DNA from 2 places in the Enemella evansiae genome. Region 2 is predicted to be linked to the other one. Evidence: predicted binding sites of a transcription regulator. Region 2 holds the regulator's gene; the other holds the start of a gene.
The links. The regulator HrcA, encoded in region 2, represses chaperone genes, less so after heat shock. The targets are predictions, from matches to a motif close to TTGGCACTCGNNNNNNNCGAGTGCCAA.
Positions count from the first base shown of each region.

Region 1: the regulator HrcA is predicted to act here: its motif matches at 4,563-4,589, upstream of groES (co-chaperone GroES).

Region 1 is NZ_SNXA01000012.1:159,860-167,313, forward strand. Features, by position in the region: gene C8D81_RS17000 (NAD(P)-dependent alcohol dehydrogenase) at 1-847, shown strand, start outside; gene C8D81_RS17005 (glycine betaine ABC transporter substrate-binding protein) at 1,014-2,036, opposite strand; gene C8D81_RS17010 (ABC transporter permease) at 2,033-3,001, opposite strand; gene C8D81_RS17015 (quaternary amine ABC transporter ATP-binding protein) at 2,998-4,296, opposite strand; gene groES (co-chaperone GroES) at 4,713-5,009, shown strand; gene groL (chaperonin GroEL) at 5,024-6,625, shown strand; gene C8D81_RS17030 (phosphotransferase) at 7,077-7,454, shown strand, end outside.
Region 2 is NZ_SNXA01000008.1:69,415-76,868, reverse strand. Features, by position in the region: gene C8D81_RS00945 (ABC transporter ATP-binding protein) at 1-1,213, opposite strand, end outside; gene tgt (tRNA guanosine(34) transglycosylase Tgt) at 1,305-2,537, opposite strand; gene C8D81_RS00935 (16S rRNA (uracil(1498)-N(3))-methyltransferase) at 2,643-3,374, opposite strand; gene dnaJ (molecular chaperone DnaJ) at 3,376-4,545, opposite strand; gene hrcA (heat-inducible transcriptional repressor HrcA) at 4,561-5,574, opposite strand; gene C8D81_RS00920 (MBL fold metallo-hydrolase) at 5,659-6,495, shown strand; gene C8D81_RS00915 (hypothetical protein) at 6,497-7,123, opposite strand; gene C8D81_RS00910 (inositol monophosphatase family protein) at 7,102-7,454, opposite strand, start outside.

The sequences.
Region 1 (7,454 bases), on a different contig from region 2:
CGGACCGGTGGTGCTGGGGCGTACCGCCTCGGGACGGGTGGTCGCCGTGGGCGAAGGGGTCTCGCCGGATCGGATCGGGGAACTGGTCGCGATCGAGCCACTGCTGTGCTGCCGCCGCTGCGCGATGTGCCACGCCGGGCGGTACAACCTGTGCGAACAGATCTGCTTCCTCGGTACGCCCGGGCACGACGGGGTCTTCCGGGAATATCTGACGCTGGCCGCGGACTTCGCCCACCCGGTCCCCGAACAGCTTTCGGCCGACGCGGCCGCGCTGATCGAACCGATGTCGGTCGGGTTGGCCGCGCTGCGCAAGGCCCATGTCGGGGCCGGCTCCCGGGTGCTGATCACCGGCGCCGGCCCGATCGGGCTGACCACGGTCGCGGTCGCCAAGGCGCTCGGCGCCACCGACATCACCGTCACCGACCTGTCCGCGGGGCGGCTGGAGCAGGCCGCCGCGGTCGGTGCCACCAGTGTCCTGGACATGACCTCGATGCGGTCCCGGATGCCGGAGACCCACTTCGACGCGTTCATCGAATGCTCCGGCTCACCGGCGGCGCTGCGTCGCGGTTTCCCCGCGATCCGCCCCGCCGGCCGAGTGGTGCTGGTCGGTCGCGGCCCGGAGGAGGTGGCGATCCCGATGGGCCTGATGCAGAACCACGAGCTGACCGTGATCGGTTCGTTCCGGTACGCCAACACCTTCGCCACGGCGATCGACCTGGCCGCCGCCGGCATGGTCGATCTGGACGGCCTGGTGGGGGAGCACTACGGGCTCGACCAGGTGGAGGAATCCCTGGACAGCACCCGGCACGCCGCCGGGCTCAAGTCGATGGTGCACCCGGGCCGCTGAGACCCGTCGGCTGAGCGAGCATCGGGACGAAGCCACCTCCCGGGCATCGGTAGGCGTACCAACGACAACGCCGGCCGATCTCCGAGGAGACCGACCGGCGTTCCGGCGTACATCTTGACCCGCTTCCCCCGGCTTCGCTGCGCCGGGGTCCGCTACTCGAGGTAGGTCAGGCGGCGCCGAGCTGGCCCGACTTCAGCTTCTCGGCGAAGTCGGGGTTCTGCTCGAGCCACTTGGCCACGGCGGCGTCGTTGTCCTTGCCGTCGAACTCGTCGGGGCTCATCATGAAGTTCTCCAGATCGGAGAGCTGCTTGTCGTTCAGCTGCAGGTTCTTGATGATCTGAGCGGCCTTCGGGTTGTCCTGGGCGAACTTCTTGCTGCTCGCCGAGTTGATCACCTCGGTGCCACCCATGGCACCCTTCGGATCCTCCAGGTCACGCATCGGGTAGGCGCTGTAGGCCCAGTGCGGGCGCCACAGGGTGACCGCGACGTTCTCGTTGGCGGAGGTGGCCTTCTTGACCTGGGCCAGCATCGCCGGGGTGGAGGAGACGACGAACTGCATCTTGTCCAGCCCGTATTCCGGGATCGCCTTCTCCTTTGTCTGCTTGGTCAGACCCGCACCCGGCTCGATGCCGTAGAGCTTGCCGCCGTACTGGTCCGACATCGTCGCCAGGTCCTCGATCGACTTGGCCGGCGAGCTGTCATTGACCGCCATGGTGAGCTTGGCGTTGTCGTACCAGCAGCCGAGCTGCTCCAGCTGGTCGCCGAACTGCTGCAGGTACTGCGGGTGGGTGACCGGCATCCAGACATCGGTGATCACATCGATATCGCCCTTGGCGGTGCCGGCGAAGGCCGGGGCCGCCTCGTAGGCGTCGACCTTGACGTTGTAACCCTCCTTGGTCAGCACCGCCTTGAGCAGGTGCGCGGTGGCGAAGGACTCGTCCCAGCCGTTGAAGGCACCGATGGTGATGTCCTTGTCCTTGTCCTCGCCCTGGATGTCGGCGACGTTCTTCGCCGAGCTGCCGGGCTTGCACTCGCCCCAGGTCTTGGCGTAGTCGGCCGTCGCGGCATTGGAGGCGCCGGAGCCGCCGGGGGCGGCGGTGCCGCCGCCACTGTTCGAGGCGCCGCAGCCGGCCAGCAGCAGGGAGCCGGCGAGGACGGCCGCGGGGGCCACGAGGTGCTTCTTCTTCATCGGAGTTCCTTTCCTTCGAGGTGGGGTTCGGCGACATTGCCGGAGGTCTTCTCGGTAGCGGGGTTGTCGGCGTCGGCCTCGGTGACCTGCGCCGGGTCCCCGGTGGTGCGGCGGCGGGAGCGCCGCTTGGTGCTGGTGACGGCCGCGGACACCCGGTCCAGATAGATCGCGATGATCACCACCGCGATGCCGGCGTCGATGCCGAGCGGCACGTTCAGCGAGCTCAGCGAACCGACGACATCGCCACCCAGTCCGCCGGCGCCGGCCATGCCGGCCAGCACGACCATCGACAGGGCGAGCATGATCACCTGGTTGACGCCGGCCATGATCGTCGGCAGCGCGACCGGGATCTGGATCCGGCGCAGGATCCGGCCGGGGGTGTCGCCGAACGACTGGCCGGCCTCGACGAGCTCCTTGTCGACCCCGCGGATGGCGAGTTCGGTCAGGCGTACGCCGGGCGGCATGGCGAAGATCAGGGTCGCGATCGCACCCGGGGTGGGGCCGATGCCGAAGATGGTGATCGCCGGGATCAGATAGACCATCGCCGGCATCGTCTGCATCAGGTCCAGGATCGGCTTCACGATCCGGGAGACGGTGTCGTTGCGGGCCGCCCAGATCCCCAACGGGATGGACAGCAGCAGCGCGAGCACCACCGCCAGCAGGACCAGCGAGATCGTCTGCATCGCGTGCTCCCACAGGTCGAACCCGCGGATCACGTAGAAGCCGATCGCGGTGAACAGCGGGAGCTTCCAGGACAGCGTCGCGAACCCGGCGAGCGCGGCCAGCACGATGATGACCACCCAGTAGGGCAGGCTGTTCAGACCCTCGGAGAGGCTGGTGTAGAGGAAGCCCAGCACTCCCTGGATCACGTCGAAGACGACCGCCAGATTCGTCTGCAACCACTCGATCGCGTCGGCGACGGCGTCCCCGACCGGGAAGCTCGGGTTGAGCGGATCGAAGTTCACTGCGCAGCTCCCTTCGTGGCGGCGGGGCTCGGGGTGGCCGGTTCGACAGGTTGTGCCGGTCGGGCCGGGGTGGGTGCGGGCGGGGCCGTCGGCGCCTCGGCCGGTGTGGCCAGCGAATCGAGCATCCGGTCCCGGCTGAGCAGCCCGACCCGTTCGCCGCGGCGGTTGAAGATGAGCAGCGGTTGCTCCTGGGTCGCGGCCACCCCGAACAGCTCACCGATCGGCGTACCGCGCTTCACCGGTGCATGCTGCGGGGTGATCAGATCGGCGGCGGTGCCGTCGGCGTCCACCGCGTCGCGGAGCAGCACGACCCCCAGGAACTGGCCGTCGCGGCGTACCGAACCCGCGGTGTGACCGAGCCGGACCAGTTCGGTGGCGACCTGGCTGGCCGGGGTGTCGGCCGCGAAATCGGGGGCGGTGTCGTCGGCGACCATGCCGGCGGTGAGGACCCGGCTGCGGTCCACATCGGCGGTGAAGCGGGACACGTAGTCGTTGGCCGGGTTGGTCAGGATCTGGGTCGCGGTGCCGATCTGGACGATCTCACCGCGGCGCATGATCGCCACCCGGTCGCCCAGGCGCATCGCCTCGTTGAGGTCGTGGGTGATGAACACGATCGTCTTGCCGAGCTCCTCCTGCAGCTCCAGCAGCTGGCTCTGCAGGTCGGCGCGGATCACCGGGTCGAGGGCGGAGAAGGCCTCGTCCATCAGCAGGATGTCGGTCTCGGCGGCCAGCGCGCGGGCCAGACCGACCCGCTGCTGCATCCCGCCGGACAGCTCGCTCGGCAGCTTGGTCTCCACACCCTGCAGACCGACCCGGGAGATCCAGTACGCCGCCCGCTCCTCGCGCTCGGCGCGGGGGACCTTGCGCACCTCGAGGCCGTAGCCGACGTTGGCGAGCACGTTGCGGTTGGGCAGCAGGCCGAAATGCTGGAAGACCATCGAGATCTCATCGCGCCGGATCCGCCGCAGTTCGGCCGGATCGGCGGTGGTCAGATTGGCGCCGTTGATCAGCACGGTGCCGGCGGTCGGGGTGTTCAGCCCGTTCAGCATCCGGATCAGCGTGGACTTGCCGGAGCCGGACAGTCCCATCACCACGAAGGTCTCCCCGCGGGCGACCTCGAAGCTCGCGTCGAGGACGGCGGCCGTCCCGGCGACACCGGTCGGGTCGAAGTCACCGGCCCTGATCCGGCGGGCGACGGTGGCCTCATCGCGACCGAAGTACTTGTAGAGGTTTTGGGCGACGATGGACGGGGTAAATGGTTCGTCGGTGGGGTGTGATCCATCTGGTGCGGTCACGGTCACGCGGGCTCCTTCCGGGCAGGCGGGCTGTGCGGTACGCCAAGCCGGGCGGCCGCCGGATGGGGCGAGGCGCCACGGGGGGTGCGGCGTACTCCGGCGGACCGATCCACCTTAGGACGCCGAATCGGTCGGTCCGAGCCATGAGGACCCGTTCAGGTACACCGCCAGGTGCTCAGTCGGCGGCTGACTAGGAGTAATACCGTTATCAGACGTTACCAACGTGTTATATCGCTGCGGCGTGGTCGGCGTACTCGGAACCGGTTTTGGCACTCGGGTTGCCCGAGTGCCAGCGCGACGGTAGATTCAGAGTTGGCACTCTCGAGGCGAGGGTGCCAGCAGCTTGGGACGGCACCCGCGACGACGCCCCGGGACTGTGGACAACCAGAAATCCCCAAACATGAAAGGGGCCTGACGTGGCAGTCACGATCAAGCCGCTCGAGGACCGCGTCCTCGTCCAGCCGCTCGAGGCCGAGCAGACCACCGCTTCCGGTCTGGTCATCCCGGACACCGCCAAGGAGAAGCCGCAGGAGGGCAAGGTGCTCAGCATCGGCCCGGGTCGCGTCGATGACAAGGGTCAGCGCGTACCGATGGACGTCGCCGAGGGCGATGTCGTGATCTTCTCCAAGTACGGCGGCACCGAGGTCAAGTACGACGGGCAGGAGCTGCTGCTCCTCAATGCCCGCGACATCCTCGCCGTCGTTTCCAAGTGAGCCAGGAGTAATACATGCCCAAGATCCTTCAGTTCGACGAGGAGGCGCGGCGCTCGCTCGAGCGTGGCGTCGACGTCCTCGCCAACACCGTGAAGGTGACCCTCGGTCCCAAGGGCCGGTACGTCGTGCTCGACAAGAAGTGGGGCGCCCCCACGATCACCAACGACGGCGTGACCGTCGCTCGTGACGTCGAGCTCGACGATCCCTACGAGAACCTTGGCGCCCAGCTCGCCAAGGAGGTCGCCACCAAGACCAACGACATCGCCGGCGATGGCACCACCACCGCCACCGTGCTGGCCCAGGCCCTGGTGCACGAGGGCCTGCGGGCCGTCGCCTCGGGTGCCAACCCGGTCGGCCTGAAGCGCGGTATCGACGCCGCCGTGGCGAAGGTCGTCGAGCAGCTGCACGCCGACTCGCGCGAGGTGCAGTCCACCGACGACATGGCCAAGGTGGCCACCATCTCCTCCCGCGATGAGGAGATCGGCAAGCTGATCGCCGACGCCTTCGACAAGGTCGGCAAGGACGGCGTGATCACCGTCGACGAGTCGCAGACCTTCGGCACCGAGCTCGAGTTCACCGAGGGCATGCAGTTCGACAAGGGTTACCTGTCGCCCTACTTCGTCACCGATGCCGACCGCATGGAGGCCGTGCTCGAGGATCCCTACATCCTCATCAACAGCGGCAAGATCTCCTCGATGAACGAGCTGCTGCCGCTGCTGGAGAAGGTCATCGGCGCCGGCAAGAGCCTGTTCATCGTCGCCGAGGACGTCGAGGGTGAGGCGCTGTCCACCCTGGTCGTCAACAAGATCCGCGGCACCTTCACCTCGGTCGCGGTCAAGGCCCCGGCCTTCGGTGATCGCCGCAAGGCCATGCTCGAGGACATCGCGATCCTCACCGGCGGCCAGGTCATCTCTCCCGAGGTGGGCCTCAAGCTCGACCAGGTCGGGCTCGAGGTGCTCGGCCGCGCTCGTCGCGTGGTCGTCACCAAGGACAACACCACGATCGTCGACGGTGCGGGGGAGTCCTCCGAGGTCGAGGCGCGCGTTTCGCAGCTCCGTCAGGAGATCGAGCGCACCGACTCCGACTGGGACCGCGAGAAGCTGCAGGAGCGGGTCGCCAAGCTCGCCGGCGGCGTCTGCGTGATCAAGGTCGGCGCCGCCACCGAGGTGGAGCTCAAGGAGAAGAAGCACCGTATCGAGGACGCCGTCTCGGCGACCCGGGCGGCCATCGAGGAGGGCATCGTGGCCGGCGGCGGTTCCGCGCTGATCCACGCCGCCAAGGTCCTCGACGGCGATCTGGGTCTCTCCGGTGACGACGCGATCGGTGCCCGGATCGTGGCCAAGTCGGTCGTCGAGCCGCTGCGCTGGATCGCCGAGAACGGTGGCGAGCAGGGTTACGTCGTCTGCGCCAAGGTCGCCGAGCTGCCGACCAACGATGGCTGGAACGGCGCCACCGGCGAATACGGGAACCTGATCGACGCCGGTGTCATCGACCCGGTCAAGGTCACCCGCTCCGCGCTGGCCAACGCCGCCTCGATCGCCTCGCTGCTGCTCACCACCGAGACCCTGGTGGTGGAGAAGCCCGAGGACGACGAGGAAGAGGACCACAGCCACTGAGCTGAGCCTTCCGGTTCTCACGTGGGGCCGCCCCGGTTCGTACCGGGGCGGCCCTGCTGTTTCTCGTCGGCTCGCGCGCGGCGCGCCCCATCACCCCCACCCCCGCCGCAAGATGTCAGGGGTTATGCACACTTCCGCTGCCGCACACTGTCAGATCGGCCGTAAGCGTTCGCCGGCTCGAATCGCGATCGATCGACAACGAGGGGCTGCAGAACCCGTCCTGGCAGACCGTGCTGGATCGGCCCCACGATCCCCGGCCGGAGAATCATCTGGTGATTGACACCTGGAGGCTTCGCCGACCGAGACCGTCCTGACCGCATGGTCGAACCCCAGAATGCGTCCCTCGTGATCCACGTCCGACGAGAGCATGCGGGTCTGCGGCTTGCGGCGGAGTACGCGGGGTGGATTCTGGGGTTCGACCACTCGGTAACTGCGGCCTAGCATGGCGACGGTGGACGAGGAGGAGGGCGTACGCCTGCCCGGCGGCAATGTTGCCGGGGCGTACCGGGTCGGCGACACGGTACGCCGGGAGATCGGCCCGTGGACCCCCGCGGTGCACGCGCTCCTGGACCACCTCGCGGCCCGGCGTACCCCATGCGTGCCGCGGGTGCACGGGATCGACCACCGGGGCCGGGAGATCCTCGACTTCCTGCCCGGCCGCATCATCGACGTCGACCAGGACCGGCTCACCGATGCCCAACTGATCGAGCTCACCCGGTTCGCCGTGCGCCTGCACCGCGACACCGCCGACTTCACCCACCCCGGCCCCTGGCGATTTCCCGGGCCGCCGCAGGCGAGCGGTATCGGACACAACGACCTGGCGCCCTAC
Region 2 (7,454 bases):
GGGCGATCAGCTGGGTGAGGGTGGTCTTGCCGGACCCGGTGCCGCCGACGATGGCGATGGTCTCCCCCGGTGCGATGCGCAGATTCAACCCGTGCAGCACGTCGACATCGCTGTCCGGGAAGCGGAATCCGGCGTTCTCGAAGGACAACGCACCACCCGCGCGGGGCAGGCGTACCTCCCCGGAGACGATGTCGGAGCGGGAATCGAGCACCTCGCAGACCCGGTCGGCGGCGGTCATCGCGTCCTGGGTCATCGAGAGCAGGAAGCCGAGCGCGGTGACCGGCCAGACCAGCGACAGCAGCAGCGTCATGAAGGCGACCAGGGTGCCCAGGGTGATCGTTCCGTTCGCGGCGGCGTACGCCCCGATGCCGAGCACGATGATCGCCACCACCGAGGGGATGACATCCAGCAGGGTGAAGAAGCGCGAGATCAGCCGGACCCGGGAGAGCTGGGTGTCATAGAGGGTGCTGGCGGCGGAGTCGAAGCGCTGGTACGCCCAGCGCTGGCGGCCGAAGGCGCGCAGCGTCCGCAGCCCGTGCACCGACTCCTGGACCACCGAGGCGGCATCCCCGGTCTGGTCCTGGATCCGCCGCGAGAGTTTGGTGTAGTCACGTTCCATCCGCAGGCAGAGCCAGATCACCGGGCCCACGCCGAGCAGCACCACCACCCCGAGCGGCCAGTAGAGCCGGATCAGCAGCACCACGGTGATCGCGATCTGCAGCAGCGAGGCCAGCAGCATCAACAGCCCGAAGCTGGTGAACCGGCGCATCACCGACAGGTCGTTCATCATCCGCGACAGCAGCTGACCGGACTGCCAGCGGTCGTGGAAGGCCATCGGCAGCCGTTGCAACCGGGCATAGAGGTCGAGCCGGACGCTGGTCTCGGTGGCCAGGGTGACCTCGCTGGACAGCCAGCGGCGAATGAACCCGGCTCCGGCGGCCGAGATGCCGATGACCAGGGCGAGCACGCCGTAGCGGATCACCCCGGCCCGGTCCCCGGCGGCCAGTGGTCCGTCGATCGCCGCGCGGGTGAGCAGCGGGATCGCCAGCATGGTGACGATGTCGTAGCCGTCGAGCACGGCCATCGTCCAGAACCGGCCGAGCCGCGGGCGCAGGTACGCCCGGAGTCGCCACAGGCTGGTGGCCCGTCCCCATCCGCGGGTGGCCGGGGCCACCAGGGGTGCGCGGTCGAGTGCGTCGGCGGTGCCCGGCACGAAAATCCTCCTAGGTCTCCCGGTCACGTTATCCGGTCGACCGGTCGGACTCGAATGGATTTCCAGTCTGCTACTTCAAGTGCGCTTGAACTCAAGCCTTCGAGCCGGCGCCGCGGTAGAAGCGGCCGAGGAACTCGTCCTTGAAGGCGTCGAACTCGCCGGTGCCGATGCTGGCGCGGATGTCGTCGACCAGGCGTACGGTGAACCGCTCGTTGTGGATGGTGGCCAGCGTCGAGGCCACCATCTCACGAGCCTTGAACAGGTGGTGCAGGTAGGCGCGGGTGTAGTGCGCGCAGGTGTAGCAGTCGCAGGATTCGTCGATGGGGTTGAAGTTGCGGCGATTGGCGGCGGTGTTCACGTTGAACCGACCATCGGCGGTGTAGAGGGCGGCATTGCGCGCGACCCGGGAGGGTTGGACGCAGTCGAAGGTGTCCGCACCGGCGGCGATCGCGGCGAAGAAATCGTCGGGTTCGGAGATGCCGAGCAGATGCCGGGGGCGGTCTTCGGGCAGTTCGGAGCTGACCCAGTCGACGATGGTGCCGAGATTCTCCTTCTCCAGCGCGCCGCCGATCCCGAAACCGTCGAACCGCTGCCCGGCGACCTCCATCGCGCCGAGGTCCCGGGCTGCCTTGCGGCGCAGATCCTCGTACTGGGCGCCCTGCAGCACCCCGAACAGCGCCTGGTAGGGCTTGTCGGCCCGTTCGGCGGTGAGCTCGCGGTGCGCGGCCAGGCAGCGCTCGGCCCAGAGCCGGGTCCGCTCCAGCGACTCCTCCTGGTAGGCGCGGGTGTTCATCAGCGTGGTCAGCTCGTCGAAGGCGAAGATGATGTCCGCACCGAGCTGGTGCTGGACCCGCATCGAGATCTCGGGGGTGAACCGGTGCCGGTCCCCGTTCAGGTGGGACTTGAAGGTGACGCCGTCGTCATCGACGTGCGCGAGCCGTTCCTTGCCCTCGGCGATCACGTCGTCGTCGCTGACCCGGCTGGAGTCCATCGACAGCACCTTCTTGAAGCCGACGCCCAGGCTCATCACCTGGAAGCCACCGGAGTCGGTGAAGGTCGGCCCGGGCCAGTTCATGAACGCCCCCACCCCGCCGGCCTCGTCGACGATGTCGGCACCGGGCTGCAGATAGAGGTGGTAGGCGTTGGCGAGCACGGCCTGCGCACCGAGGTCACGCATCGCCTCCGGCAGCACCGCCTTCACGGTCGCCTGGGTGCCGACGGCGATGAAGGCGGGGGTCTGGATCTCACCGTGCGGGGTGTGGATGATCCCGGTACGCCCCTGCCGATCGGGCAGGCGGTCACGGACCTCGAAGGAGAACGGCACCCCAGGAGGATAGTCGCCCGCGCTCATCCGGTGGGCCATCCAACGTTCATCGAGTAGCGGCTCCGGCTCCGCGGAGCGGAGCCGGAGCCGCGTGTCGAGATGAACTCACCCCGGCAGTCCCAGGTACCCGGCGGCCACCACACCGGCGGTGGAGGTGCGCAGCACCCCGTCGCTGATCGACACCGGCCGGGCCCCGGCGGCGGTCAGGGCGTCGAGCTCCTCGGGACTGATCCCACCCTCCGGGCCGACCACCAGCAGGATCTCACCGGCAGCCGGGATCTGCTGCTGGGCAAGGGATTCGGTCGCGTTCTCGTGCAGCACCAGGGCCAGGTCGGCGGTCTGCACGCGGGTGGTGAGCTGTCTGGTGCTGAGCGGGCCGGCGACGGCGGGTACGCGGAGCCGGCGGCTCTGCTTGGTGGCCTCGCGCGCGGTGCTGGCCCACTTGCGCAACGACTTGGCACCGCGCTCCCCGGTCCACTTCACGATCGAGCGGGACGCCTGCCAGGCAAGGATTTCGGCGACCCCCACCTCGGTCATCATCTCCACCGCGAGCTCGCCGCGATCCCCCTTGGCCAACGCCTGCGCCACGGTGAGCCGGCGCGCGGGCGGCGGTACGGCCAGCAGCTCGCGCACGGTCACGTCGAGACCCTGCTTGTCCGCGGCGGTCACCTCACCGATCAACCCGCGACCGGACCCGTCGGCGAGCAGGATCTCCTCCCCGGCGGTGATCCGCTTGACCACCGCCGCATGCCGCCCCTCGCCACCACCGAGGCGTACGCCGCTGCCCGGGGTGGGCAGCGGGTCGGCCAGGTCGGTCAGGAAGAGCGGTCGGGTCACCTCAGCGCAGCGCTTCCCAGAAGCGCTCGAAGCGGCCCTTCTCGCGCTTGTGCACCTGGGCCTCGACCTTGGTCTCCTCCCGGAGCTCGGCAAGGTTCCGCAACAGCTCGCGCTGCTGCTCGGTCAGCTTGGTCGGGGTCTGCACCAGCAGGGTGACACCCAGGTCGCCGCGGCCCCGGCCACGCAGCTGCGGGATGCCGCGGCCGTCGATGGTGAGCCGGGTCCCGGACTGGGTACCGGCCGGCACCTTGAGGCGTACCGTCGCCTCCTGCGGATCGGCGTCGGGCTGGTCGGCCTCCAGGGTCTGGATGTCCAGCTCGGTGCCGAGCGCGGCGGCGGTCATCGGGATCTTGGCGACCATCTCCAGGTCGTCGCCGTTGCGCTTGAACAGCGGATGGTCGGCGACGATCAGCTCGACGTAGAGGTCGCCGGCGGGCCCGCCGCCGGGGCCGACCTCACCCTGGGAGGCCAGATGGATCCGGTTGCCGGAATCGACGCCGGCCGGGATCTTCACGGTGATCTCGCGGGGTGCGCGGATCCGCCCCTCGCCGTCGCATTCGCCGCAGGGGTTGGGAATCACGGTGCCGTAGCCACGGCAGGTCGGGCAGGGCTGACTGGTCCGGATGTCGCCGAGGAAGGATCGCTGGATCTGGGTGACATCGCCGCGGCCGTGGCAGGTGCGGCACTGTTCGGGCTTGGAGCCCTCGGCCGCGCCGGCGCCCTGGCAGACCGGGCAGAGCACGGCGGTCTCCATCGAGATCGCCCGCGAGACGCCGAAGGCCGCCTCGTGCAGTTCCAGCTCGAGCTGGATCAGCGCGTCCTGGCCGCGGCGTACCCGCGACCGCGGGCCGCGGGAGGCCTGCTGGCCGAACATCGCATCGACCAGATTGGTGAAGTCGAAGCCGGCACCACCGAAATCGCCGAACCCACCGGCGCCGCCGAAGCCCGCACTCGCCCGCCCCGACGGATCGCCACCGCGGTCGTAGATGCTGCGCTTGCGCTCGTCGGCGAGCACGTCGTAGGCCTCCTGCACCTGCCGGAACTTCTCCGCCGCGCCGTCCTCGCTGGTGACGTCGGGGTGATAGCGCATCGCCATCCGGCGATAGGCCTTCTTGATCTGGTCGGTGGAGGCGTCGCGGGCGACGCCGAGGACCTCGTAGTAGTCAGTCATCGTTGGAATTTCTTGTCATCCTTCGCTGAGGAATCGACCGACGTAGCGCGCCACGGCACGCACCGTCGCCATCGTTGAGGGGTAGTCCATCCGGGTCGGACCGACGATGCCCATGGAGGCCCAGACATCGTCATGGCTGCCGTATGCCGAGGCCACCAGTGAGGTGGTCTGCAGCGGGGCGTAGTCGTTCTCACGGCCGATGCGTACGGTCACATCATCGGCGCTGACACTCTCATCCAGCAGTTTCAACAGCACCACCTGTTCCTCGAGCGCCTCCAGCACCGGCTGCACGGTGCTGTTGAAGTCGCCCAGCCGGGTCAGGTTGGGCACCCCACCGACCATTACCCGGGTCGCGGTGCCCGAGCCGAGGATCTCCAGCACCGCGGCGATGGCGACCTGGGTGGTCGCCTGGTCCTCGGGTCCGACCGCGCTGCTCAACCGGCTCAGTTCGTTGGCGGCCTCGGCCTGGGCACGACCGAGCACGGCCTCGTTGAGCCGGGTCTTGAGCACCGACAGCTGCTCCTCGGTGTGTCCGGGCAGCTCGACGGTGCGCTGCTCCACCCGACCGGCGGAGTTGATCACGATCAGCAGCACCCGATCGGGGGTCAGCGAGACCACCTCGACATGCCGCAGCGTGGTCGCCGACAGCACCGGGTACTGCACGATGGCGACCTGCTGGGTGATCTGGGCGAGCAGGCGTACCGTGCGGGCGACGATCTCGTCCACATCGGCCGCCCCGGAGAGGAAGGTCTGGATGGCGCGCCGCTCGGCCGCCGACAGCGGCTTGAGCCCGGCCAGTCGGTCGACGAAGAGCCGGTAGCCCTTGTCGGTCGGGATCCGGCCCGCACTGGTGTGCGGCTGCGCGATGTAGCCCTCGTCCTCCAGCGCCGCCATGTCGTTGCGCACCGTCGCCGGCGACACCCCGAGGTCGTAGCGGTCCACCAGCGCCTTGGAACCCACCGGTTCACGGCTGGACACGTAGTCGGTGACGATGGCCCGCAACACCTGCAGCTTGCGTTCGTCGAGCATCATCCACCTCCTGCGTCCCTGTTGGCCCGATCGCCGAACACCGGAGTTTGGCACTCATCCGGCGCGAGTGCCAGTCTAGCTCGTATGAACCACAGTGAGGGCGAGTGGCAGCCGGTGGCGAATGGCGTCTGGCGACTGGTCGCCGAGCCCGATGCGGTGACGATCGGCCTGATCGCCGGGGAGACCGGCGCGGTGCTGGTGGACACCGGTTCGACCCCAGCCCAGGGCCGGGCGCTGGCCGCGAAGGTCGCCGAGGTGACCGACAAGCCGCTGGTCGGGGTGGTGATCACCCATGCCGATCGGGATCACTGGTTCGGACTGGCCGGCATCGAGGGTGTGACCGCCTATGGGCACGAGTCGCTGGCCGAGCGGGTCTCCGATGCCGAGACCCTGGTCGAGGCCGAGTCGCTCGGAGTGGCGGTCGATGAGCTGCGGGTGCCGGAGCGGTTGTTCTCGGTGGCCGCGGCGATCGACCTCGGCGGGGTGGTCGTCGAGCTGCTGCATCTCGGCGCGGCGCACACCGAGGGCGATGTGCTGGTGAACGTGCCGTCGGCCGGGGTGCTGTTCACCGGCGATCTGGTCGAGGAACCGGCACCCTGGTTCGGTCCGCGGTCCTCCCCGCGCGGTTGGCCGGAGGTGCTGAACATGGTGCTCGGCATGGTTCGTCCGGACACGGTGATCGTGCCCGGTCACGGCGCGGTGGTCGATCTGGACTTCCTGGTGCGCCAGCTGGCCGCGCTGGCGTCCCTGCCGCCCGAGGCGGAGCGGTTGGTGCGGTCGGGCGTACGCCTGGAGCGGGCCGAGGCGGAGGGCGAGTGGCCCTTCGACTGGGCCCGCGTCGAGGCCGGGGTGCGCACCGCGTACGCCGAACTGGCCGCCGACGGCGTACGCACCCGCCTCCCGCTGGCCGGCGATCACTGACCTAGCCCCCACCCCCGCGCACGATCGTCGTCGTCACCCGGGTCAGACACGGCTCGACCGGAGTGGAGCTGAAACCGAACCGCGGCGCCGGATCGACCGGTGCCAACTCCCCCAGTGGCCGGCCCCGCCAACTACCGGCCAACTCGATCACCCGATGCTGGTCATGCGCGCCGTAGTACTCGCGCCGCCCGCCGCCGGCGCTGCCCCTGGTGCGTACACCGGGAAAGATCCGCCGGGCGATCGGGTCGGCGATCGTGGCAAATCCACGGCTCCGCTCGATCGCGTCGGGCACGGCGTGCAACAGCCTGCCCGCCGCGGTGCGACCGCCGAGCCGCAACCGGCAGGCCAGGTCGCCGGCCGTCAGCCGCCACCGATCGGCGGCCACCGACAACTCCACCGGTACGACGACCACCTCGTCGAACCGATAGGTATCCGACACGTAGTCGGCCACCTCGTTGGTCGGTGCGAGCAGCAGCCGCCGGTCCTCGGGCGTCGCCACCATCACATCGGTGAAGGAGCCCAGCGGGGACGATGCCCAGTCACCGATCACCAGACGCAGCCCGCTGGTACTGCCGGCGCCGAGGATCCGGCCGGTGAAGCGGTCGATCACCGGGCGCCGGCGACCCATTCGGCGCCGACCTGCCAGGCGGGCTCGTCGACGCCGACCACCAGTGGACCGCCCTCGGTCTGTCCCTGGTAGTCCTGGCCGTTGATCAGCCGGGCGACGCCGCCGAGTTCGCGGACGAGAAGGGCGCCGGGGATGTGGTCCCAGGGCTTGATCGCGCGGTAGACGAGGACGTCGTTACCGCCGGCGCAGAGCTTCGGGTAGTCGATCCCGCAACTGAACGCGGTCCAGGCGAGCTCGGCGATCTGCGGCGGGGTGGCGCTGCGGCGCAGGCTGCGCATCGAGGTCTCGGCGTGCAGCAACTCCGGATCGGGCGCGCGCCGGGTCACCCGCT